One region of the Cytobacillus sp. SAFR-174 genome, then DNA from elsewhere that is predicted to be linked to it. Evidence: riboswitches for the same ligand, from Rfam matches in the RefSeq annotation. Region 1 holds a riboswitch; each other region holds the start of a gene.

Region 1 (7,005 bases):
ATCAGGAAACGATTTGATTTTCAATGCTGACTTCTTCGGCACCACTAAAACAAGCTCATTCCCAACTAAATCAATTCCATTCTTTTCTTCAATCAGTCCGTCATTTACCAGTTTATCAAATTTATCCTCAGCAGCTGAAAAGAAAAGATCAGCGGGTGCTCCCTGGGAGATTTGCTGCTGAAGAGAGCCTGAAGCTCCAAAGTTAAAGTTGATCAGCACATTTGGATGTTCTTTTTCGAACCTTGCTTCGATCTCCGTTAAGGCGTCCTGCAGGCTTGCCGCTGCTGAAATAGTCAGTTCCACACTCTCTCCGGCTGCATCCCGCTGCTCTTCTCCTGTATTTTTAGACTGACATCCAGCCAATAATAAAAAAAGGACCATTGATGAAAAAAATAACAGGGATTTCTTTTTCATTAAGTATCTCCTTCTCTGAATAGTTATATCTAGTAATAATTAATTATAACTACTTATAGGGACACTGGCGAATATAATCTTCCCCATCTAAAAAAAATCCTTGTTCCTGCCTTTTTATAATTCATAAGGTCATTAAGCGATTATGATACAGCCCGGACAGGAAAAATCATTTATGAAACAAACTAAAAGGCAAGCACAAATTGGAGTGCTTACCTTTGTTAACAATGTGGAAATGTAATCTGCCCGCCAACAACTTATACATGTGAAAAAGATGGTGTCCTGATCAGCCTGTCAAATCTGGCACCCATCTTTTCAAAAAAGAATGACACTTTAATAACCAAAGTGATTAAAGCAGAGAATAAGTTGAAAAGCATGTACAAATACCCCCCACACTGAAATTTAGTGTTCTGGACACTAATGTTAGTGTTAGACTGAGCAGGAGTTTTTATTCTCTTATGAGTCCCGGACGGTCCTCCATTTGCGGGGGCTCCTCAAACCAGCCGTTTTTAATCTTGATTTTAATTCCCTCTTGGGCATAGAAGTAAATATCCTTCGCCAGTATCATGGATTTCATCGCTATATCATTTCTCAAGCTAAAGAATGCACCTGTACCGGATCCTACAAGGCTAAACCCATTGAGTATGTAAATGCAATGCATCATAAGTTTGTCGGAAAACGGAGGTACTGTCGATGTGGTTACCGTAGCCCCGGAGGTTGCGGAAAATTGAACATCACCCTCTAGGAGGATTTCTTCCATCATTTTTATTTGTTTCTTGGCAAGTTCTTTTCCTTTTAAAAAGTATTTTTTGGCCTCTTTGTTTTGAGCGCATTGCGCAAAACCCGTAATAAGCTGCATCCCGATATTGTTTGCCTCCATATTGTGATGCAGAATTCCGATTTCAAGGTCATTTAATGCCCTTTTATCTCCTGTCAGCCTAAAACCGTCCTTATACTTTTTTGACTGGATATACTCTATATTTTTGGGCATCGTCACTTTTGGTGGCAGCGCTAGTATTCCTTTTTCCAGCAGATAAAAGGTCGAAAGCTTATAGATTTTCTGTGTTACAGTCGTGAGCCCCTCATAAATGGATAAAACCTTCTTATTGTATGTCATATTCATATTCAGGGTGTAAAGCCCCATGCTAACTTCCTTTAATACACGAAGAAACATGATATCAAAACCATTATCGTATAATTTAGGGGCTTCTAAATTAACGTCAGCTGAAGTAAACCCCTCAGGCTTAACCATTCCTTGATCGGAGAAAAGTTCTTCCATCTCTTTCACATAAAAGTTCAGTTCCTGCCATAACCCTCCTAAAATATTCCTAGCCTCCTGTTCATCTGACTTTTCGATAAAGTATTCCAAAAATCTCATTATCAATGTTTTTTCCTGGTAAGTCTGCCATATAGTCCCTATTTCAGAAACACTTAGCGGATTGGTTAATATCAAGTAAACAACCTCCTTCCATCATCCCATTTTGACTATGTACCGAATTGATTAATAATTCTCATTCATAAATTAACCTGGATTGGAGATATTATTCCTGATAAATGGAGTGTAGGTTATTTTCATCAATATCCGGCCGCCAGACAATCTTTTTGTAAATAAAAAGAGACGCGTTCCTTTACTAACGCGCCTGCTGGTATACCTTTTAAACTATGTTTTAGCAAAAAACCCGCCGAATCCTTCTTACGCTCATACAATCCGAGTCTCCCTGAACCTAAACTCTCAGCGAGCCGCGGAACCCCCTTGCAGCATAGTAGGAATCAGCTCCATTGTGATACACAAAGACCGTGTCGTAGCGGCGGTCACAGAAGAGAGCCCCGCCAAGTTTTCTGATATGAGGGGGTGTCTGCACCCAGCTCGATGTTTTCTTATCAAAAGCTTCAAGCTCCTGGAGCTCCCGGTATTGCTCTTCCGTTAAAAGCTCAACGCCCATGGCAGCTGCCATATCCATCACACTGTTTTCCGGCTTATGTTTTTTCCTTGCCTCCAGCGCTTCACGATCGTAGCAAAAACTTCTGCGGCCCTTAGGACTTTCTGCTGCACAATCATAAAATATGTATTCGCCCGTCTCTTCATCATACCCGGCAACATCCGGTTCGCCGGCCGTTTCTTCCATTTCATTCAGCGACCATAATTTCTCAGGATTAGCCTCAAGCTTAGCTTGTACATCTGCCCATAACAGCCCTTCATGCCTGTGCGTATTCTTCTCAAAACGGGCCTTCAATGTTTGCAGCAATTCATCCCGCTGTTCTGGTGACAGCGCCTTACTTCCCAGTGTCATATGAGTACCTCCTTTTTTCTTCATTATAATATAATTATGACCCTAAAGGGCAGATGATAAAAGCAGGCGCCGGGTTAACCTTCCTGAAACTGGCTTCGGACTCAAGCCTGATGATTTCCCCTTCCTGTGTCCGAACCTGCACCAACTTCGGACTCAGACCTGATGATTTTCCCTTCCTGTGTCTGAACCTGCACCTACTTCCGACTCAAACCCGACGTTTTCCCCTTTCTGTGTCTGAACTTGAACCAACTTCGGACTCAGACCCGACGTTTTCCCCTTACTGTGTCCGAACCTGCACCAACTTCGGACTCAGACCCGATGATTTCCCCTTCCTGTGTCCAAACCTGCACCAACTTCGGACTCAGACCCGACGTTTTCCCTTCCTGTGTCTGAACTTGAACCAACTTCGGACTCAGACCTGATGATTTTCCCTTCCTGTGTCTGAACCTGAACTATCTGGCTCCACAAAAAAACACTAACAAACGATGCCATTTGTTAGTGTTTCCAAATCTATTATTATGAAGCTTGTTGTTCAAATCTTTCTTCAGCTGGAGGGTTAAATTGCCCTTCCCACTTCGCAATAACAATCGCCGCCAGTGAGTTCCCCACCACATTAACCGCTGTGCGTCCCATGTCAAGGATACGGTCGATGCCGGCAATAAAGGCAAGGCCTTCTGCAGGCAATCCAATGGTGCTGAATGTCGCCAGCAGCACAACAAAGGATACACCAGGTACACCCGCCATTCCTTTCGATGTAACCATCAGCACTAACATTAGTGTAATTTGCTGTCCGATACTCAATTCAATCCCAAACATCTGGGCAATAAATAAAGAGGCAATCGCCTGATATAAAACAGATCCGTCCAGGTTAAAAGAGTAGCCTGTCGGAATAACGAATGAAGAAATATGTTTCGGGCTTCCCGCTTTCTCCATTTTATCCATAATTCTTGGAAGAACTGTTTCCGAGCTTGCTGTTGAAAATGCCAAAATCAATTCCTCTTTGATCATCTTCAATAATTTAAAGATGCTGAACCCGACAATTTTGGCCATAACTCCCAGAACAACAAGAACAAAGAAAATCATGGATCCATATACAGTAAGCGCCAGCTTGCCTAATGGAATCAGTGAGGCGAAGCCATACTTGGAAATCGTAACACCAATTAAGGCAAATACCCCGATCGGCGCATACTTCATAAACAGGTTCGTTACATAGAACATCGCCTTGGCCGTACCTTCAAAAAACCTCAGAACTGGCTTTCCGACATCTCCAATTGCTGCAATTCCGAGTCCAAATACAACCGCAAAGAAGATAATCGCCAGCATATCGCCTTCAACCATGGCTTGTACCGGATTAGTAGGCACAATATGCAAGAATGTATCCGCTACCGACTTGCCTTCCTGCTCTTTATTGGTTTCGACATAGCTTGAGATATCACTTTGCTGCAGGCTGTCCATATTCAGGCCGGCACCTGGCTGAAATACATTCCCGGCGATTAAGCCAACCACAATGGCAACCAATGTCATGCCGATAAAGTAGGTCAATGATTTACCGCCAAGCTTACCCACGGATTTTAAATCACCTACACCAGCAATGGCAACGATTATCGTTGATAATACAATAGGAACCACAATCATTTTAATTAAACGAATGAACAGATCGCCAAATGGCTGTAAGGCACTTTGCGCTGCTTCATTACCGTAAAAGATACCGCCAACCACAATCCCCAGGACAAGACCGATAAAAATTTGAGTGGCTAAACTTAATTTAATTCTTTTCATCAATTACCCTACCTTCTTGTTTAGTTTTAACGTGCTGCTCAGGCAAGGGAAACAAAGCTGATCTCAAAAAAAAGAAAATCGACAATTGTCAATTCACCCTGATTCATATTCTCTTATGTTTCCTTAAACGCTGACGAGGTTAGCTTTCGGGTTAGGACTGTGGAAACAGTAAGCCCTTCCATCTTTCGGATTCACCCCGTGCGGAAACTCCGCCGTAAATAATGGGTCCCCCGTTCTTAAAATAAGATTAAGCATAGAACACTAAATCATTATATTATCCCAAGATAATTTTTGTAAATAGTTAAGTATTCCCTGTATAAAACAAAAAAGCATTTGGCTCCACCTGCGCCAAATGCCATGATAGCCACACATGCTATCCCCGCTACATCTAAATTAGCATCTTAGTATTAAGTATATTGAACGCGCTTGTAAACTTTTATTAAAATTCCTCGGTGATAACAGTCACCGTTAGTGCTTCATACTACCTCAATCAGTATGCAATAAAAAATTCAGCATTTTGCTAAAGGCTTCTTGTTCTGATTTTGCATCATACTTAGAGGAATAAGGATCACTGAATCCGTGTTTCCCAGTAAATTTATATGCTTTAATTTTCTTTTTTTCCAAAGCCAATACTAACTCATCAACATTAAAAGACTGCTCTTCCTGTGGAAAAAATAGCATGGCAGGACTCCGGGGTGTTAGCTCTAAATAGTCCCTAATCCTTGAACCGTAATATCCAACTATTCCATCAACACAATCTTCCTCACTGCATAGCCAGGCAACAGTGGCACCTATACTAAATCCAATGATTACTATTGTTTCGTATTCATCTTTAACATCCAATAATAAATCTTTGATTTTACGTGCCGCTATATCGAAACCGACATGTTCCATAAAGTGACGATAAGCGGCTTCCCCTTGAGAATAATCAAAAGGCATCTCTCGCTCTAGTAAATTGGGGCATATCACTTCAAAATTCTGCTTTATTAATAATTCGCAAAAACTCTTTATATGTTGATTTATTCCATATATTTCGTGGATTACGATGATTAAAGAATTTGAATTTCTATCATAACTATGTCGCTTATTCTCCATATTTCTTCACCCGCTATATTCCATCAAAAGGTATTCTATATTAATATGAATTATTCCTCCAGTCTCAAAACACCCTTTTTAAATCCAAAAAGAGCCGCCTAATTGGCAGCCGGACGTGAAGCAATGAACCATCTTGACATTAAACACAAGCTTCATATTCTCTTTTGATATTATGAATGATCGTCTGAACAGGCAAAATTTCGTTAATTTCATGGACTCTTGCCCCCGCAAATACGAGACCATTCTCACAGTCCCCCTCCATGGATGTGACCAGAGAATCCAATGTACAAAAGCGGTAGGAGCAGTTTTTCAGACAATCGATGCACTTCTTGATTTTCACCTTTTTATTGTCAGATATTTGTTCAGTAAAGTTATTCTTAATGGCACGCCCCTCCAAACCTACGGTGGTTTTCACCATAACGATATCTTCCTGTTTGGCATGTACATATTTTTCCTTGAAGGATAGGGGGGCATCACATTCGTGACTTGCGACAAATCTGGTTCCCATTTGAACACCGGAAGCCCCGACACGAATGGCATGCGCAATATCTTTTCCTGTCAGGATTCCCCCTGCAGCTATGACAGGAATCTTAACAGCTTGCACCACTTCCGGTAAAATATCGAATAACGGTCTTTCGGTCCCTAAATGCCCTCCTGCCTCATTGCCCTCTACGACAACCGCAGAAGCACCCAGCCGCTCTGACATTTTGGCAAGCCTTGCAGATGACACAATCGAAATCACCGGTGTGCCGGATTCTTTGCCCCAATTGTACATATCCCTTGATATTCCTGCACCTGAAATAATGAAATCCACCTTTTCCTCTATAGCGGCCTTCATTTTTTCAGCAAAATCATTCATGGCAAATAGAACATTCACCCCAATATAGCCCTCACCCTTGATAGCTGCCCTGGCCTTTCGTATATGCAGCCTTAACTCTTCTATGCTAATTCCTGTCCCTGAAATAATTCCAATCCCCCCGGCATTCGCAACAGCTGATGCCAGGCCGCTTAACGAAATACCAACGCCCATTCCACCCTGCATGATGGGAAACTCAGGCGTCATATGACCGATTTTTAATTGTGGAAATTTCAAAAGAACTACCTCATTTCATCGCCAATTTATTTCTTCTCCATTATTGAGCGAATGAGGGCGATTGAATAGTGATAAATATAATACCTGGTACTAAAAACAGGTTATATTTTCGCCATATTCACAGAATGTTCAAGAATTGCCAACGTAGAGACTTATCAGGCATCATCCCTGCAGCTGACCTTACTCACATAAAAAATTTTTATCTGCCTCTTTGAAATATACGCTGTAAAGGTATGCTAAACCAAAACAAATGATCGTGATAAAAAAGATTTTATTAATTGAAAGCTGTTTCATCAGAGAGGTGTGCGTTGATCGCTCCGATGAAAAAATAGACCA
Region 2 (7,005 bases), on a different contig from region 1:
TTCAATCTTGCAAGATTTTTGAAGCCTTTCAGGAATAAAGTATAACCGCCTATGATGATTGCTGCTGCATACCCTGTGATCGGATATAGATGATCCTCTCCATACTGTTCGCTTAAAAACCAGCTCACAATCAGAATAAGCGCTGCCAAATACACTTTATAGTTAGATTTCTGCTTCCAAAATGCCTCGCGCTCCACCTTTTTTTCATTCTCTGCACGCAGCTTCAGATTTTCAAAGGCTCCCGCTTTTTCGACCGCCTTCATTGAAGCTTTCCCTGTAACAGTTATCTTAGAAGCACCAAAATTCACATTCGCATCTAAAACGCCATCCAGGCGTTTCACGTTCTCTTCGAACGTCTTGGCACAGCCTGCTCAGGAAAAGCCCTGAACACGGTAGGTTACCGTCTCTTTCTCCGCAATTCCAGCTTGTTCAGACATTGGCTTTCACCTCATTTCTGTGTTCAAGTGCAATCATCATTAATTGCCTGATATGATCATCATCCAATGAATAAAAAGCCAATTTCCCTTTCTTCCGGAACTTAACTATTCCTTGCTTATGCAATGTCCGCAAATGGTGGGATGCCGTTGCCACTGTTGCGCCAATGATATTGGCAATATCACAGACACACAGCTCTTCATCCCGGGTTAGTGCATAAGAAATCTTTGCCCTGTTCTCATCAGCAAGAGCCTTGAATAATTGGGCAGCACCCGAAAGATCTTCCTTCAGCAGTTCCCCCTGAATGCGGTTCACTTTGTCTTCATCAAAGCAGTAAATATCGCATGTATCTTTAGAGCCCAATTTTATTCTCCCCTCATTATTCAAACATTCATTTGAATATATTATACCTCGTCTGTGACCTTATTCAAACAAGTATTTGAATATTGTATGAAAAAAGGAACCGGATTGCTCCGATTCCTTTTATTTCTTTACTTCTTCTTTCAGTTTTATCAATAATTCATCCGAATTCTCCGCTGCAATCATTTTTCCGTCCACTACAGCATAGGGAGATAGCCTGCATTCTTTGCATTTGCTCTGGCATTCGTATTCTTTATAGGTAATATTCTTACGGCTCAGGAATTGGTTAAATTCAGCCAAACTTTCTTCTTTTAAAAATTCATCCAGATTCCGCTGGCAAAATTCAATTGAAGATGTTTTTTCTTTTGAGAATAGTTTGTTGATGAGTTTCACCTGATCAAACTTCCTTTTGGTTTTACTTTTAGGATCTTTTCCGTACAAATTGTTGTTTTTTGCCTATCTATGTTGTCCGTTGATTTCCGCTCCAGGCTGCTCGCTTTCCGCGGGGCGGGCGGTGAGCCTCCTCGGCGCTCCGCGTCTGTGGGGTCTCACCTGTCCCGCTACTCCCGCTGGAGTCTCGCACCTTCCGCTCCAATCAACACAGTAAATATAATACAAAAAGCAAACCTTGCGAAAACAGCCTACTTAATAACACTTGTAAATATTGTTTTCCCTAATCCATTTGGTTGCCGCCCATTTTTCTCCCTTTTTGACAGGAAGACTGCTATGGACTGATAATCGGTCCAGCTGCCCCTGGTCATTGGCATAATGAAAGTAAATGGCCGATCCCTTTTTGGGAACAATCGAAAGTCCGGCTTTAGAAAAAACGGTTTCACCGCCCTCAGCCACATCATTCAAATAGATGAGGAAAGTGCCAACCCGCTGTCCGCCCTTGCCGGCATCCACCATATGGGTAGGGAAGAAATCAAAATGAGGCTTATATTCTTCACCCAATCCATAGTTCAGAATCTGAAGGCCTTCGCCATTTTCTGCCGGATAACCCGTCAGATCGGCAATCCTCATTTCAATCCTTTCGACCAGCTCATTTTCCATGATGCTGAAAGCCATGCTCCTGCTTGTTCTGCCGGAACCTGCCCGTTCTTCTCCAGAACCCGTATCCACCACACGGGATGGCTGCAGGCGGCTCCTTGAAAGACTGATGAGCCCATCACATTCTTCTGAGGTGAGCACAGAATCCAAATGGAGAACAAACGGCTTTTCATTCCTGGAAAGCACTTTGACGTCCCTGTCCCTGGCATGCAGGATATTCCCCTTCCTGCCTATTTCAGGGACTTCATAATTATATCGAATCTGCTGCCCTTCTGTCGTCCCTATTGCTTCATTTCCAACAATTTTAAATAAAGTCTCATAAGCAAACCGGTTATCGAACCCCTTTTTGATCAATGCATTTGCTAGCGAAATAGGACTCACTTCATTTTTTAACGCACCCGTAATCCATTCCTTCAGTTCGTCTGATATCTGCATAATCTTCGCCATTATCTTCCCCCTGTATGACTCACTGAAAATACCCATCGGCCGAAAAATAGAAATATATGTATTTTATTATACTATTATTATAGAAGGAACTGAAATCAATTTGGATAGTTGGAATTTGGTATTCGCCCTAGCAGGGGGACCATTTTCTTCCCGCCGCTCGCTTTTTCGGCTCTATAAAAAAAACAGGATAGAGTGTCACACTCTATCCCGTACTAGCCAATCATAATTTTCTCTTCTGCAAATTTATATTTGGCCTTTCCTTTTCTTCGGGCAAGTGCAAAAGCGATTGTGATAGGCCCTACTCTTCCTGCAAACATCATAAATGCAATTATTCCTTTTCCTGTTGCACTTAATTCAGGTGTCAGCCCCATCGACATGCCTACCGTGCCAAAGGCGGAGATTACTTCGAATAAAAGGACGTTTAAAGGAGCATTTTCAGTTATGGATAAAATAAATAAGATAAAGAAAATAAATCCTATTGAATAGACGGTTATCGTAAAGGCCCTGACAATTAGATCCTTCGGAATTCGCCTCCCCATCAGGCTTACTTCATCTTCCTCCTTTATCAGCGCCCGGACTGCAAGAAAAATCAAGACAAATGTAGTGACTTTAATGCCTCCTGCAGTACCGCCGGATCCCCCTCCAATGAACATGAGCAGCATGGTTACCAGCTGTGAACCCAGTGTTAATTCACCAGTATTCAAAGAATTAAAGCCAGCGGTTCTCGGTACTACACCATGAAAGTATGCTCCCAGCAGTTTATCTTTTAAAGGCAAATTGGCAAGTGTCCCGGGGTTATCAAATTCCAGCGCAAAGATAAACACTGTCCCCAGAAAATTTAGAACCAGAGTCATCAAAAGGACCAATTTTGTATGCAAAGAGAGTTTCTTCAAGCTCCTGGTTCTTTTCACATCAAGTACAACAAAATAGCCAATTCCCCCGATTATCAGCAGAGTGCTGAGCGTCATAATGACCGTAAAATCGCCGGCATATTCAGTCACACTCCTGAATTGGCCCATTATATCGAACCCGGCATTATTAAAGGCAGAAACCGAATGGAAAATGCCATAATACAACGCGCGGGGAAATCCAAAATCGGACAACCAGCGTATGGCCAGTATCAATGCACCGATCGTTTCAGCAATTAAAGTAAAGCCGACAACGAATTTAACCAGCCTGACCATCCCTTCAATCGAAAGCTGATTTAAAGATTCCTGGATCATCAGCCTTCCTTTCAACCCAATGTTCTTTCCAAGCATGATAGCAATGAGAACTCCAAATGTCATAAATCCAAGGCCGCCAATCTGTATGAGTACCATCAATACAATTTGGCCAAAAACAGTAAATGTTGTTTGGGTATCCACTACCACGAGACCTGTTACACAAACAGCAGAAGTCGCCTCAAAAAGGGCATCGATAAACGACAAATGATGTCTGTCTTTCGTAGCAAAAGGCAGCATCAGCAGCAGTGTGCCTACACCAATTAAGATTAAGAAACCGACCGAAAGCATTTGTGCCGGATTCATTTTTATCCACTTATAGGATCGTCCCATTCTCCTCATTCTTTTATGCTCCTTATACATCTAAGGCTAACCCCTTGTATTGGTATTTTTTAGGAAGGTTTATACTCCATGCCTCTCAAACCTGCCAATCCCTTTATTATGTCCCATTACAATCAGGACGTCTCCCTTTAAAATGACCTCTTCAGCCGGCGGAGTAACGATTATTTCCTTCCCGCGCTGAATCCCCACGATATTACAGCCATACTTAGCCCGTATATTCAACTCTGATAGAGATTTGTTGGCAATTTTATTAGTCGCCACAATCTCCACCATACTATAATCTTCAGACAGCTCAATATAATCAATCATCTTCTCTGAAACAATATGGTGGGCAATCCGCTTTGCCATATCCCGCTCCGGATGAATTACACGATCAACGCCAATTTTTTCGAGCACTCTGGCATGATACTCATTATGTGCCTTCGCCCACACCTTTGGAATTCCCAATTCTTTTAAGAGCAATGATGTCAATATGCTGGACTCGATGTTTTCACCAAATGAAACAAACGCATGATCAATATTTTTGATTCCCGTCTGTTTAATGGCAGCTTCATCAATCCCATTGATTTGAACGGCGTATGTCACAAACTGAGCGTATTGATTCACTTTCTCCTGATCCACATCAATCGCAAGCACTTCCACACCTAATTCATGAAATTCCTTTACAAGACTGCCGCCAAAGCGGCCTAAACCAAATACAGCATACTGTTTTTTCATTGAAGAAATTCCCTTCTTTTTAAAAAATGAACACAAAAAAACCACTCTTAATAAAGAATGGCCAATGGTTTCCATTAACCCTTCTCTCGATTTGGCTTACGGAGTTAGCTGTCGGATTAGGGATTGAGAGTATCCCTTCTTAGCCTTAATATGCTAAGATTCACCCCAAGATAAACAAGGTTTATCAAAATTGGTTCCCCCGCTCAAATGATTCAGCAAAAAGGTTTACTATGAAATTAATAAATATAAATTACTCCCATGTTTATCTCTTGTCAATCTTTTTCTCATAAAGCTGAGTTTAAAGGGATATTAATTTTTTGAACAAAAGAAAAAGACCTCCTCATAAGGTCCTTTTGGTCATTCCTTGCGGAATAACGCACCTGTTATTGAATAAGAAGACAGGCTAGCCAAAACTATCCTACCCAAAACTTTCCTACCCTCAACTTATACAGCCATCATTTAACAAGCCTTTGTTCTAACTCAGCTTTTTGGCGCAAGTGATGACGGAAATGCATACCAACTAAATCATACCATTCCCTTGCATTCAGCCATCCGAACCCCCCATGCTCTACTTTATATTTTGGGTTTATATTATCCACTTTCGATTCCCATTGACTTAGCCTTAGAATTACTTGATCCATTCTGCTGTTAAGATCATCCTTGCTATCTGAATTATTAGGTGGAGCATTTAGTTCAGCCGGCAATTTAATTTTTATTGGAGGAAACCCTCCTATCTTAAATAAATGCAAACCAAACTCAGTTTTCCCAAGGGGCTGTTCATCATATAATTTGGAGCATTTTTCCATATTATCCAGGTACTCATGGGCTACAAGGATTAAATGGTCATACATTTGCCCAATTGACCAGACCGTTTCTTCAGATTTATAGCTTAGCTGTTCTAAAGAGTATTTTTGAAGCTCGTTTTTGTAAGTCTTTATTAGTTTAAGTTCGCTCAATTTAAATTCTCCTTTATATTAAAATTAACTCACTGTATATGTAAGTAATTATTCAATTTTCTATTACAAATACCTTCTTCAAGAATCCTGCCCTGTTTGCACATTAGAGATCGAGTAAGAAATCGCAAACGTTTTATACTCAATTATTTTGAAAATTCAGCTAGAAACTTGGTAAATTATATTAAAATATAAAGAGAAGCAGAAGAAAGCGTCATAGATAGGGGGAGAAATATGAATATACAAGAAATAATACATCAGCTAATGAACAATAACATTTTACCTTCAAAGCCAACTTATCATGAAAAATTAAATGGGGGTACGGTTAGTGAATTGTACCTTCTGCATTTTGAGGAAATGAAGTATGTCATTAAGAAAAATGAACCACAAATTATTAAATCAGAGGCAAATTTCCTTAATGATTACAAGAAGACTGATTTATTGCCGAAACTCTTATTCGTTGATCCATTATACGAGTACATCGTTTATTCCTTCATTGAAGGCACTGCCAATTATGTTAGAAAAAACAAAAAAGAAACCCTCCAAACACTGGTGCAAGGGCTTTTAAATCATTACAAACCCGTTGACAGCATTAATGGCTGGGGCTGGGCGGATCAGCCATCGAAGTCTTGGCATAGTTTTATACTTGATAACATCAATGAAGCAAATAAAATCCTTCATTCACGATTAGATAATCGTCATTATAATCTCGTACTGGAGCTTGCTGAAAAAAACAGCAAAGGCAAAGAGGCATTTTTACTGCACGGGGATTGCGGAGTACATAATTTTATTTTTCGTAATGGACAATTAAGTGGTGTAATTGACCCGACGCCTGTTATTGGCGAGCCTTTATATGATTTAATTTATGCTTTTTGTTCATCCCCAGAGGAACTAACGAAAGAAACCCTCCTTAGTGCAGCAGCCTTTTTGAAATCTAAAAGTGATATGAATCTTTCTGTTTTATATGAAGAGGCACTAGTTGGTTTATATCTTAGAATGGCAACTTGTATAAAGCATCATCCATGTGATTTCCAGGAATACCTTGAAGCCTGGGATTACTGGGAAGAAATCGTTAAAAACGAGTAATTATTAAGCATTAATTGGGTTCTTTATCGGATTAGGCCACATACAAAAAATAAAGCTCAGAGTCACATACTCTGAGCTTTTTGTGTGTAATTTCTCTATGAATTATCTTAACTGAATTGTTTCTTAAAACGGATAGTGCCTTATTCCCAAATCGCAGATGCCCACTCAGGATGATCGATAAACGGATTGCGATTATGCTGGTAATCAGAGTAGATGATTTCGTTTCTTCTCCGTTCTTTATCATCGACCGGATCTTCCTTATGCCACTCGAGCAGGACAGACATTTTGCCATGATAAGGAGCAGAACCGTTGTTGACTGCATTGTTCAGCTCCAGATCCACTTCTCCGCTGTCTCCTTCATAGCGGACAGCCATATAAAACAGCATCCGGGCTAC
Region 3 (4,503 bases), on a different contig from region 1:
TAAGGTGATGACCAGGACCCATCTCCAGCAGCTGCCTTTGTTATTGAATCTTGTATGGGCTGCATTACAATGAGAATGGCAGCAAATAGAATCAGCGATAACAGCAGACCTTTTCTCTTACGATTCAGCATTCATTCGCCTCCATAATGTTTTGAAAGGACTTCGAATAATCAGAAAAGTCACAATCAACACCTAGTATAAATGAACACCTTCGGCCAGGGCATGATGTATTGGTCCCAAAATTATACTGTTTTACAATACTTAACAATTTTTTAAAGTGCTTACTTTTTTAATATGCCCAAATATTCAATCCAAGGACCAACATCTGTCCTGTACCTATTTGCCAATACTCTTGAAATCTGTGAAATATGCGTAAGATCATGCACAGCCCAAGTGGAAATCAATTCCCTGACTCTTACTGGACCAAATGCCGGATGAAGGCCTTTCTTTTCGAAATGAGTTTCCAGATCAGGCATACCTCTCAGCGAAGCCAAATTTTTCATTCTAAGGGTCTTAAAGATTTTAAGCTTTTCTTCAAATGGCAGATCCCCTGACAAACTTAAATGAGCAAAACGGTCAAATGGAGGAAATGGCTTGCTTTTCCCTTCCTGCAAAATAAATGTCAGTCGCGGAATCCAATTTTTCTCCTCGCCATCAATCAAATGATCAACCACTTCGGCTGCATTCCACGTCCCTTCCCCTTCATTGCCATTGAGCCATTCTGAAGATAAACCTCTTAGTAAGGCATCCAGCGTATCAGGTGTACGTTCAAGAATCTCAATAGCTTCTCTTAAGTTAAAATTCATATTGCCGCTCCTTTCCACCTTCACGGGTTTCTTATAATAATTTCTCAAAAGCAGTAATTGTGAGTAAATCGTTTATTTTGATCATTTCTACCTCTTTAAATCCATTTTTCAGATAAAATGCGACAGCTGGAGTATTCCTGGAACCGGTTGTGACAATCATTTTTTTTATGATCGGCCTCCGCCCAATGTAATTCAGCAGCTTTTGTGCAATCCCCTTCCTAAAATGTTCAGGATGCACAATCAGTCTGTGAATATCTAAAACATCATTCTTCTCTTTAAAGGAAATCGCACCGCATAATTTTTCTCCAGTAAAGTACCCAAAGAAGGTCTCTCCGGTTGTTCGCAAATCGTCCGCCGAATCCTTCAAAGGCGGTAAATCAGGATAACCAATGATTTCAGCCTCAATTTTGTACGCGGAAAGCTGTACGCTTAGAACCTGCTCAGCCGCTTTTCGGTCCTTAATATTTATTTCCTTAATCATGATCGTCCCTCTTTTTATATTAGTTTTAAAAACTAATTCTCTATCGAAAAAAAATCCCCTCTTTTTTGGACGAATGAGTCCCTTCCAATATAAAATGTTAGCTAAAGGGGTGAATTGGTATGAATCTAAACTATGAAGTGGTAAAAGAAGACGAAATCAGCCTATGCCGGGATTTATGCAATGAGCTGATGGCTTTTCAGAAATCAAAGGCACATATAACACCTGAGCGATTTGACAGCATGAACTTTGAAACAAGAATGGTTCCATCCGTAAAATCTGCTATACATAATTATATTGTAATTGTTAAGGACGATGAAGAAGTCGTGGGCTATGTCTATTCCAATGTTTCTCCTAAGGAAGCCTACTCGAATGATATCGCCACTTTTTTTGATTTATCTTCAGTTGAGAAAGACAATGTTGGCTGCTTATCACAATTCTTTATTAAAGATGGCTACCGGCAATACGGAATCGGGTCAGTGCTTTTTAACATGTCGATGGAATGGTTAGGTCAATTTAAAGATGTGGAAGACTATTTTATTTATGTATCAAATGGTAATACAGAGGCCCTTGAATTTTATGTAAGTAAAGGATTTACTAAGAGTCACGATATTCTGGACGGTTTTATTACAGTTTTGCGAAAATAGGTTTGTTTTCCCATAATGCATATATCTATTTTCTTTAAAAATATAGTGGACATTGCCAGATATCTTGTTATAATTCAAAAAGAAATTACTTTGAAAAGGGTGCATTATGGGAAATACATGCAGATATGTTGTGAGTGCCACTGGAAAAAACGGCGAGACTTATTATACGCAATGCAAGGATAAAGTGGAGTTGAAAAAGTGGCTTGCCGAACATGAAGACAAGCTGAATAAGAAGGAACTGAAAGTCAAGGACAAAAATAGACATCCTATTTTCAACTGGCTTAATTTCTAATACCTTAATATTATTGTTTGAATAATATATTATTGGAAATAACAAATAATTAAAAGGATGTTTACAAATTTCATACTATTTTGTTATTATATTAAAAAAACATAAATGATTTTCGCTTAATCTTTATTGAGCGGGGGAACCAATTGTACTTTTTATAAAGTACCTGGGGTGAATCCTTTTATAGGTAGGGTACTCTCAAAACCCGAACCCGACAGCTAACCTCGTAAGCGTGTTGAGAGGGAAACACTGCATATATGCACAGTGGTTATACCTCTGTGTTTTTTTGTTGCCTTTTTTAAGTTAGATTTATGTTTTTTGGGGGTAATATAGGGAAGGACATTATTTTTTGTGTCTGTATTTTACATTTTTTTACATCATTCATTGGAGGAACGCGTATGAAATTATCAACTAAAATTATTATTGCTTTGATTGCAGGGGGAATTACAGGCCTGCTGATTAATTTGTTTGCGCCTGGAATATTCCCTGAGCTTGACAAGTTTTTGTTTACACCGCTTGGAAAAATCTTTTTAAATCTGATTAACATGCTGGTTGTCCCGATCGTATTCTTTTCCATCACCCTCGGTACTGCAGGACTTGGTGATCCAAAGAAATTAGGAAGAATCGGTGTAAAAACGATATCCTACTTTTTAGTTACTACAAGTATAGCGATTATTATCGGACTCGCTTTGGCATATGTCTTCCAGCCGGGAAATGTTGGGGAATTTGACGTAACAAACGTGGAGTATGAATCTGAAGAAGCTCCGCCTGTCTCTGACACCCTATTAAATATTATTCCGACCAATCCTGTAAAAGCCTTCACAGAAGGAAACATGCTTCAGATTATTACTTTTTCCATTTTCGTCGGATTTGCCTTAACGATGCTTGGCAATAAAACAAAAGGCATTTTAAACCTGATTGAACAGGGCAATGACATAATGATGTATCTTGTTAATCTGGTTATGAAATTTGCGCCATATGGAACATTCGGACTTATCGTTTCAGCTGTCGGCAGCCAAGGTCTAAGTGCCATTAAAGCCATGGGACTTTATATGATTGTTGTCCTTCTCGCGTTATTTATACACGCGATCTTAACCTATGGAGGTTCCATTGCTTTACTTGCAAAGAAAAACCCGATTTGGTTCTTTAAAGGCTTTGCACCGGCAATGGGAGTTGCGTTCAGTACTTCAAGCAGTAATGCAACGTTGCCGATTTCCATGAATACTGCTCAAAAGAATCTGAAAGTTCCTGAATCAATCAGCAGCTTTGTTCAGCCGCTTGGTGCAACGATCAACATGGATGGGACAGCCATCATGCAGGGTGTTGCCACTATATTTATCGCACAGGTATTCAATGTGGATTTATCACTCACCCAGCTTATCACCGTTGTTCTTACCGCGGTGCTTGCCAGCGTAGGTACTGCAGGTGTGCCGGGTGTCGGCCTTATTATGCTTGCCATGGTTCTTAACTCCGTTAACCTGCCGGTTGAAGGTATCGCCTTAATTATCGGTATTGACCGTTTGCTTGATATGACGAGAACAGCTGTCAATATTACAGGAGATGCTGCTTGTGCAGTTATTGTCACGGAAACAGAAGCAAAGAAAGAGGCTGTTAAAGCCTGATCACAAAATAACACCGGTTATCCGGTGTTATTTTTTTCGGAGCTCACCCTCCCCTTCTACATTCAATTTCATTGCTTTTCTATGATAGTTTAGTATAATTAGATTCATAACCATCACGTAACAGTTTGGAGGAAACCTCATGGGGCTGAGAAGTTAAGAATAGGAGAATTGGCTGAAAAAGCAAAGGTTACGAAGAGAACGATTGATTACTATACTTCCCTGGGTCTTTTAGAAGCAGAACGTTCACCTTCAAATTATCGCTATTATGACCACTCCTCCATCGAACGTATTGCTTTTATCGAGAAATGTAAAGCGGATGGTTTGTCATTGGAGGAAATCAAGAAAAAAGTCATCAGCCAATTTTCTGAAGAGGTAGATGTTCTTGAGCTAAGGCTAAAAATTCAGGATCTGGAGGAAGATGTGACGAAAGCACTTTCACAGCTGAAGAAATCAGATCCGGAAAAATATGAGTATGTTAAAAAAAATATTTCACATGAAAGCTTATCATTAATTCAGTCACTGCTCTTATTGCTGAACTGATATCGTTTTTTTGATTTTTGGAGCATTATGGATATTTGTTTGGGCACAATTTAAGTAGTGAACTTATTAAGTATTATTACCATTTTAGGAGGTGTATGTCTTACTTTTTAGTAAGACTGCT

What was found. Region 1 has a riboswitch for cyclic di-AMP ahead of ACTHRG_RS13100 (cation:dicarboxylate symporter family transporter). Riboswitches for the same ligand answer to the same signal wherever they lie in the genome.
Region 2: another riboswitch for cyclic di-AMP. It lies ahead of ACTHRG_RS14610 (potassium channel family protein); the one in region 1 lies ahead of ACTHRG_RS13100 (cation:dicarboxylate symporter family transporter).
Region 3: another riboswitch for cyclic di-AMP. It lies ahead of ACTHRG_RS14650 (dicarboxylate/amino acid:cation symporter); the one in region 1 lies ahead of ACTHRG_RS13100 (cation:dicarboxylate symporter family transporter).

What each region holds. Positions count from the first base shown of each region.
Region 1 is NZ_JBQCMZ010000011.1:90,796-97,800, reverse strand. Features, by position in the region: gene modA (molybdate ABC transporter substrate-binding protein) at 1-414, opposite strand, end outside; gene ACTHRG_RS13110 (DUF3231 family protein) at 860-1,864, opposite strand; gene ACTHRG_RS13105 (DUF4256 domain-containing protein) at 2,136-2,702, opposite strand; gene ACTHRG_RS13100 (cation:dicarboxylate symporter family transporter) at 3,219-4,481, opposite strand; cyclic di-AMP (ydaO/yuaA leader) riboswitch at 4,595-4,745, opposite strand; gene ACTHRG_RS13095 (dienelactone hydrolase family protein) at 4,968-5,576, opposite strand; gene ACTHRG_RS13090 (nitronate monooxygenase) at 5,716-6,639, opposite strand.
Region 2 is NZ_JBQCMZ010000013.1:94,277-101,281, forward strand. Features, by position in the region: gene ACTHRG_RS14585 (heavy metal translocating P-type ATPase) at 1-437, opposite strand, end outside; gene ACTHRG_RS14590 (ArsR/SmtB family transcription factor) at 430-798, opposite strand; gene ACTHRG_RS14595 (DUF1450 domain-containing protein) at 919-1,188, opposite strand; gene ACTHRG_RS14600 (2OG-Fe(II) oxygenase) at 1,441-2,292, opposite strand; gene ACTHRG_RS14605 (TrkH family potassium uptake protein) at 2,505-3,875, opposite strand; gene ACTHRG_RS14610 (potassium channel family protein) at 3,915-4,571, opposite strand; cyclic di-AMP (ydaO/yuaA leader) riboswitch at 4,650-4,799, opposite strand; gene ACTHRG_RS14615 (DinB family protein) at 5,027-5,527, opposite strand; gene ACTHRG_RS14620 (phosphotransferase) at 5,759-6,610, shown strand; gene ACTHRG_RS14625 (endonuclease) at 6,751-7,005, opposite strand, start outside.
Region 3 is NZ_JBQCMZ010000013.1:102,060-106,562, forward strand. Features, by position in the region: gene ACTHRG_RS14625 (endonuclease) at 1-131, opposite strand, end outside; gene ACTHRG_RS14630 (DinB family protein) at 282-806, opposite strand; gene ACTHRG_RS14635 (GNAT family N-acetyltransferase) at 838-1,287, opposite strand; gene ACTHRG_RS14640 (GNAT family N-acetyltransferase) at 1,407-1,931, shown strand; gene ACTHRG_RS14645 (hypothetical protein) at 2,038-2,223, shown strand; cyclic di-AMP (ydaO/yuaA leader) riboswitch at 2,327-2,469, shown strand; gene ACTHRG_RS14650 (dicarboxylate/amino acid:cation symporter) at 2,619-3,842, shown strand; gene ACTHRG_RS14655 (MerR family transcriptional regulator) at 4,011-4,382, shown strand.